2 regions of the Burkholderia sp. BCC1996 genome follow, and region 1 is predicted to be linked to the other one. Evidence: riboswitches for the same ligand, from Rfam matches in the RefSeq annotation. Region 1 holds a riboswitch; the other holds the start of a gene.
What was found. A riboswitch is a leader RNA that binds a small molecule or an ion and turns the genes downstream of it on or off. The one in region 1 is predicted to bind manganese.
Positions count from the first base shown of each region.

Region 2: linked by a shared signal. The riboswitch ahead of U4Z64_RS25875 (TMEM165/GDT1 family protein) and the one ahead of U4Z64_RS20850 (sodium:calcium antiporter) in region 1 are both predicted to bind manganese.

Region 1 is NZ_CAJPHM010000014.1:24,120-27,522, forward strand. Features, by position in the region: gene U4Z64_RS20845 (heavy metal sensor histidine kinase) at 1-1,257, shown strand, start outside; yybP-ykoY riboswitch at 1,397-1,572, shown strand; gene U4Z64_RS20850 (sodium:calcium antiporter) at 1,646-2,656, shown strand; gene U4Z64_RS20855 (copper-binding protein) at 2,861-3,229, opposite strand; gene U4Z64_RS20860 (efflux RND transporter permease subunit) at 3,226-3,403, opposite strand, start outside.
Region 2 is NZ_CAJPHM010000019.1:104,912-108,314, reverse strand. Features, by position in the region: gene U4Z64_RS25885 (hypothetical protein) at 1-86, shown strand, start outside; gene guaD (guanine deaminase) at 83-1,399, shown strand; yybP-ykoY riboswitch at 1,494-1,631, shown strand; gene U4Z64_RS25875 (TMEM165/GDT1 family protein) at 1,710-2,282, shown strand; gene U4Z64_RS25870 (DUF4136 domain-containing protein) at 2,335-3,036, opposite strand; gene pepN (aminopeptidase N) at 3,223-3,403, shown strand, end outside.

The sequences.
Region 1 (3,403 bases):
GACCAGTTCCTGCAGCTCGCGCGGGCGAGCGGCTCGACCGCCGCCCTGCGCGCCGACCCGGCCGTCTTCCATGAAGTGCTGCTGTCGCATCCGGGCGTCTATCTCGGCATCTACGACGGCGCGAACCGCCCGCTCGTCGAACACACCGACGCGGCCGGCCACACGCTCGCATCGGTGATCGCACGGCCGCAGCCGGCCGGTGCCTCGCGCGCGGCCGCCAGCCCGTTCAGCTGCGCGCCGCCCGGCATCGGCCCGTCGCGCTGCGTGCGTGCACGCGCCACGTTGCCGTCGGGCGAAACCGTCCAGGTCGCGGTGGCGCGCACGGCGGCCGATCGCCAGTCGCTGCTCGAAAGCTATCGCGTCGACATCTGGCTCGCGGCCGCGCTCGGCGCGCTGCTGGTCGGCGCGCTCGGCTACGCGGTCGCGTCCCGCGGCCTGCGTCCGGTCGAGAGCCTCGGCCGGCAGACGTCGCGCATCGAGGCGCACAACCTCAACGCGCGTCTCGACGCGCGCGGCGGCCCGGTCGAGTTACGCGAGCTCGCCACCTCGGTCAACCGGATGCTCGACCGGCTCGAGCGCGCGTTCGTGCGGCTGTCGCAGTTCTCGTCCGACCTCGCGCACGACATGCGCACGCCGCTCGCGAACTTGATCAGCGCGTCGCAGGTCACGCTGTCGCGCGCCCGCACCACCGAGGAATACGAAGCGCTGATCGAATCGAACATCGAGGAATGCGAACGGCTGCAGCGGATGATCGAGAACATGCTGTTTCTCGCGCGCACGGACAACGCGCGGCAGCACCTGAAGACCGCCGAACTCGACGCCGGCAACGAACTGCGCCGGCTCGCGTCGTATTTCCAGGCGCTGGCCGACGAGGCCGGCGTGCGGCTCGACGTGCGCGGCGAAGCGCCGATCGTCGCGGACGCGACGCTGTTCCGCCGCGCCGTCAGCAACCTCGCGTCGAACGCGCTCGAACACGCGGAAGCCGGGTCGACGATCGAGCTGGCCGTCTCGACCCGGCCCGGCTTCGCGGTCGTCGAAGTCACGAACCGCGGCGTGGCGATTCCGCCCGAACAGATCGAGCGGATCTTCGAGCGCTTCTACCGGATCGATTCGTCGCGGCACGGCGCGGCGCGCAACGCGGGGCTCGGGCTCGCGATCGTCAAGTCGATCGTCGAACTGCACCGCGGCAAGGTCGAGGTCGTGAGCCAGGGCGGACGCACGACGTTCGCGCTGTATTTCCCGGCCGGCGCTGCGTGACACGCGCGTGACGCCGCCGCGCGCGCACACCGATTGCTTCCTGGAATGGCATGTGCGTCCGGCAGAAGGCGGCTTACCATCCCGAATGAAGCGGCATGACCGCACACGCTTGCCGAAAGCGGCCGGCTCGGCTAGACTGCCCTTCGTCTTTGGGGAGTAGCCTGCTTTCCATCCCCGGAAAGCGAATGCGTCAACACACTCGGCCTGCGGCCGTGGCGTATTCGGCCGTATCGGTCTGGCGAGACCATCGACGCATCGCGTCGTTCCTGGTCGGACGTCGGCAGATGCGTCATGGTTCGTCCACGTCCGACCACGGAGTCCCCATGTTCCTCCTGGCTTCCCTCTCGCATTTCGCCACTGCCCGCCTGCCTGCCTGCGGAGGTGCCGCATGACCTTGATGCTCGTCGAACTGGCGTTCATGCTGATCGTCATCCTGGTCGCGGCCGAACTCTTCACGAATGCGCTCGAACATCTCGGCGAACGGCTGAAGATTTCCGAAGGCGTGACCGGTTCGCTGTTCGCCGCCGTCGGCACCGCGCTGCCCGAAACGATGGTGCCGCTGCTCGCGCTCGCGGGCGGCACGTCGAACGCGGCGGTCAACGAGGAGATCGGCGTCGGCGCGATTCTGGGCGCGCCGCTGATGCTCGCGACGCTGACGACCTTCCTGATGACGCTCGCCGTGATCCGCTCGCGCGGACTGACCGGCACGATCGCGCCCGAGCGGACCGGCTTCGTGCGCGACCTGAACTACTTCATCGCCGCATTCGCGCTCGCCACCGTCGCGATGTTCGTCCCGCATCACGTGTGGGCGGTCCGCGGGCTGCTCGCCGCGATGCTGGTCGGCATCTACGTGATGTACGTCGTGATGACGTTCCGCGCGTCGACCCGGCTCGTCGATGCCGGGCACGGCACCGAGGCGCCGCACGCGATGTTCCTGTCGCGCGTCGGGCTGCCGACCAACCTCGCGACCATCGCGCTGCAGCTCGCGCTCGGCGTCGCGCTGCTCGTCGGCGGGGCGAAGGGCTTCATCCACGGCGTCGAAGGCGTGTCGCACCTGCTCGGTATTTCCGCGCTGCTGCTGTCGCTGATCATCGTGCCGATCGCGACCGAGTTGCCGGAAAAGGTCAACAGCGTGCTGTGGATCCGCCGCAAGAAGGACACGCTCGCGTTCGGCAACATCACCGGCGCGATGGTGTTCCAGGGCACGCTGCTGCCGGCGATCGGCATCATGCTGACGCCGTGGGAGCCGCGCCCCGAAGTGCTGACCGGCGTGGTCATCACGCTCGCGGCGGCGGTCTGGCTGCGTGTCAATGCGCGTGCGCGCGGGCTCGCGATCTGGGCACTGCTGGCGAACGGGGCCGGGTATGTCGGCTATCTGTTCGTGACGTTGACGCGCTGACGCGCTGAAGACGCTGAATGCGTTGAAGGCGCTGAAGGTGCTGAAGGTGCTGAAGGTGCTGAAGGTGCTGAAGGTGCTGAATGCGCTGAAGACGCGGATCGGGCGCGTCGCCCGACAGGCGTACGCCCCCGAACGCGACCGTCGTCACCGCACTGCGCTTGACGACGCTCGCGGCGGGCGGCCATCCCGCCCGCTTCCCCGCGCTTACGACGCCTTCACGAGCCTGACGATCGTCAGCGTGCCGTTGACGTTCTCGACGCGGACCTTCACCTTGTCACCCGCATGGACCTCGGCGAGCATGGCCGCGTCCTTCGCCTTGAACGCCATCGTCATCGGCGGCATCCCGACGTTCTCCAGCGCGCCATGCTTCAGCGTGATCTTGCCGCTCGCGGCATCGACCTTCTTCACTTCGGCATCGGTCAGCGCGGCATGCGACTCGGCCGCGCCGCCCGACGACATCTTCATGCCGGACATGTCCATGCCCGACATGTCGCCCGCGGCCAGCGCGGGAACGGCGAACACGCCGGTCGCGAAAACGGCAGTGGCGGTGGCGATCAATTGATTCATCTTCATCGGGACTCTCCAGTGGGGGTGGACGGCACGTTCATGCCGTGAGGAACTGCATCGGAATGCCGCTGACGGCTTGCACCTCGCGCACGACGGCGCTGCAGCAGAAGCCACGCGGCGGGAATGACGAACATCGACAGCAGCGGCGCGGTGATCATGCCGCCGACCATCGGCGCGGCG
Region 2 (3,403 bases), on a different contig from region 1:
GGGCCGCCCCCGCCGCGTCGTCGCCCGCGCGGCACCGACCGTTTTCTTCTGTTCGCCTTACCTTGATGCAGGACCCTTCGTCATGACGCAAACCGCTTTCCGTTCCCAGCTGCTGACCTTCAACGGCGACCCGGCGCAGTCGAGCCAGGCCGCGAACCACGAGACCGACGGCCTCCTGATCGTCGACGACGGCAAGGTCGTCGCGGCCGGCCCGCATGCACGGCTGGCCGCGACGCTCGCGCGCGACGCGGTCGTCCACGACCTGCGCGACAAGCTGATCGTGCCCGGCTTCATCGATACGCACATCCACTATCCGCAGACGGACATGATCGCGTCGCCGGCCCCCGGCCTGCTGCCGTGGCTCGACAAGTACACGTTCCCGACCGAGCGCCAGTTCGGCGATCCGGAGCACGCGCGCGAAGTCGCCGACTTCTTCGTCGACGAATTGCTCGCGTGCGGCACGACGAGCGCGCTCGTCTACTGCACCGTGCACAAGCAGTCGGCCGACGCGCTGTTCGCGGCGAGCGATGCGCGCGACCTGCGGATGATCGCGGGCAAGGTGCTGATGGACCGCAACTGCCCCGAGTTCCTGCGCGACACCGCGCAATCGGGCTATGACGACAGCGCCGAGCTGATCGGCCGCTGGCACGGCAAGGGCCGTCAGATGTACGCGCTCACGCCGCGCTTCGCGCCGACCTCCACCGAGGCGCAGCTCGAGGCGTGCAGCGAACTCGCGCGCCGCCATCCGGACGTGTTCGTGCAGAGCCACGTCGCGGAAAACGTCGACGAAGTGAAATGGGCGGCCGAGCTGTTCCCGGGCCACCGCAGCTATCTCGACATCTACGATCGTTACGGGCTGCTGCGCCCGCGCGCGGTGTACGGCCACTGCATCCATCTCGACGACGAGGACCGTCGCCGGATGGCCGAGACGCGCACCGTCGTCGCGCACTGCCCGACGTCGAACTTCTTCCTCGGCAGCGGGCTGTTCGACTTCGACAAGGCCGGCGAATACGACGTGCCCGTCACGCTCGCCACCGACGTCGGCGGCGGCACGTCGTTCTCGATGCTGCAGACGATGAACGAGGCGCACAAGGTGGCGCGGCTGTCGGGCCACCACCTGAGCGCGACGCGGATGTTCTGGCTCGCGACGGCCGGCGCCGCGCAGGCGCTCGATCTCGCCGACACGGTCGGCACGCTCGCGCCGCGCACCGAAGCCGACTTCGTCGTGCTCGACCCGCGGGCCACGCCGCTGCTCGCACGCCGCACGAAGCGCGCGGAGTCGCTCGAGGAACTGCTGTTCGCATTCGCGCTGCTCGGCGACGACCGCGCCGTGTACCGCACGTACGCGGCCGGCCGGCTCGTGCACGAGCGCGGTGCCGCACGCCGCGCCGCCGCGTAACCGGCGCACCTGAGCCCCACCCTGCTCCGGCATGCGCTGCGGCGCATGCCGGAGCCGTCGAATTCACCGCGCGCGGCACGCGCCGTGCTAGAATTCGCCGCTCATTGGGGAGTAGCCGCTCCGCTCGATGTCCCGCGCCCCCGGCGCGCATCGTGACGGAGGCGTCCGTCAACAGACTTGGCCGTTCGGCCATGGCGGGCGCAGCCACCAAGGCCTGGCGAGACCGATGGTTCACTGCGCGCCGCATCAGGGCCCGGCGCGCGGCGGATCGTCGCTCGCACGCACAACATCGGCCCGTGGAACCCCATACGTGTCCCAAGCATTCCTGATCTCCACCGGCGCCGTCGCCCTCGCTGAAATCGGCGACAAGACCCAACTGCTGTCCCTCGTGCTGGCCGCGCGCTATCGCAAGCCCGTGCCGATCATTCTCGGCGTGCTGGTTGCGACGGTCGTGAACCACGGCTTCGCCGGTGCGCTCGGCGAATGGCTCGGCATTCTCGTCACGCCGTCGATCATGCGCTGGGCGCTCGCGTTCTCGTTCATCGCGATGGGCTTGTGGATCCTCGTGCCGGACAAGCTCGATGCGGACGAAGCCAATGCGAACCGCTCGCGGCTCGGCGTGTTCGGCGCGACGCTCGTCGCGTTCTTCCTCGCGGAAATGGGCGACAAGACGCAGATCGCGACCGTCGCGCTCGCCGCGCGCTTCCAGGATTACATCGGCGTGGTGGCCGGCACGACCTTCGGGATGACGCTGGCGAACGTACCCGCGATCCTGCTGGGCGACCGTTTCGCGCACCGCCTGCCGACCAAGCTGGTGCACGGCATCGCGGCCGTGCTGTTCGTCGTGCTGGGGGCGCTGGCGCTGCTGGGCGTCGGCGTCTGACGCACGCAGGCAAGTGGCGCGGCCGGGCGGCCGCGCCGGTGTCGATACCGCGTTACTTCGCGACCGCCGCACCCGATGCCGGCGCCGCCGGCACCACGCGCTCGTTGGTGGCCGGCGCGGCCGGCCCGCCGCGCTTGTCGACCGGCAGCCGCACCGTGCGGATCGCCCCGTTCGACAACGGGAAATCGGCGAGCGCGCTGCGCGCGAGAAACGGCATCGCATACAGCAGCGCGCCGTTGTCGCCCGTGGTGCGCGCGGTCACGTTATAGACCTCCTTGCCGGTCGCGCGCTCGGTGATCCGGATGCCGAGCGTGTAGTCGAACACCTGGTAGGTCTGCGCGACGTAGCCGGCCGGCATCGGCCCCCAGGGCCCCCACGGGCCCCACGGCCCGCCCCGCCAGTACGGCCCCGGCCCCATGAACCACGGGTCGTAGTAGACCGGCTGCGGCACCGTCACCAGATCGCTGCCGACCCCGTAGGCCAGCCCGACCAGATAGCGTGCCTGCGCGGCCGGCACCTGGCGGAACGCATACGCGGACAGTTCGTTCGCGACGATCGGCTCGTAGGTCGACTGCTCGATGCTGTGCTTGTGCGCGTCGCTGCGCGTGAAGGCGTAAGTGCGCGTCGCGTCGCTGCCGCTCCAGTCGGAGAAGGCCGTGACCTGTGTCGTCACGTAGCTGGTGCAGCCCGTCAGCAGCGCCACGCACAGCGCCGCCGCCCAGCCCGCACCGCGTTGAATCCATTCATGTTTCATGTCGATCCTCGTCGATCCGTCACCCGTTCGTCGCACCGCGCGAACTGCACGGGATGCCGATAATACGCGGACTGCCGGAACCGGTAAAAAGTTCGCGCGGCACGCGGCCGCAAGCCTTTGTACAATGGCCCGGTTCAGCCGGCCCGTGCTGCGGGCCCGATCCCCACTCCACCGATCTCGACGACCATGTCCGACAACGCCTCCTCCACCGTGATCCGCCGCGCCGACTACACGCCGCCGGCCTTCCTCATCGATTCCGTCGCACTCGAATTCGATCTCGCGCCGGCCCGCACGATCGTCAGGAACACGATGCGCGTGCGCCGCAATCCGGACGCGGCGCCCACTCCGCATCTGGAGCTGATGGGCG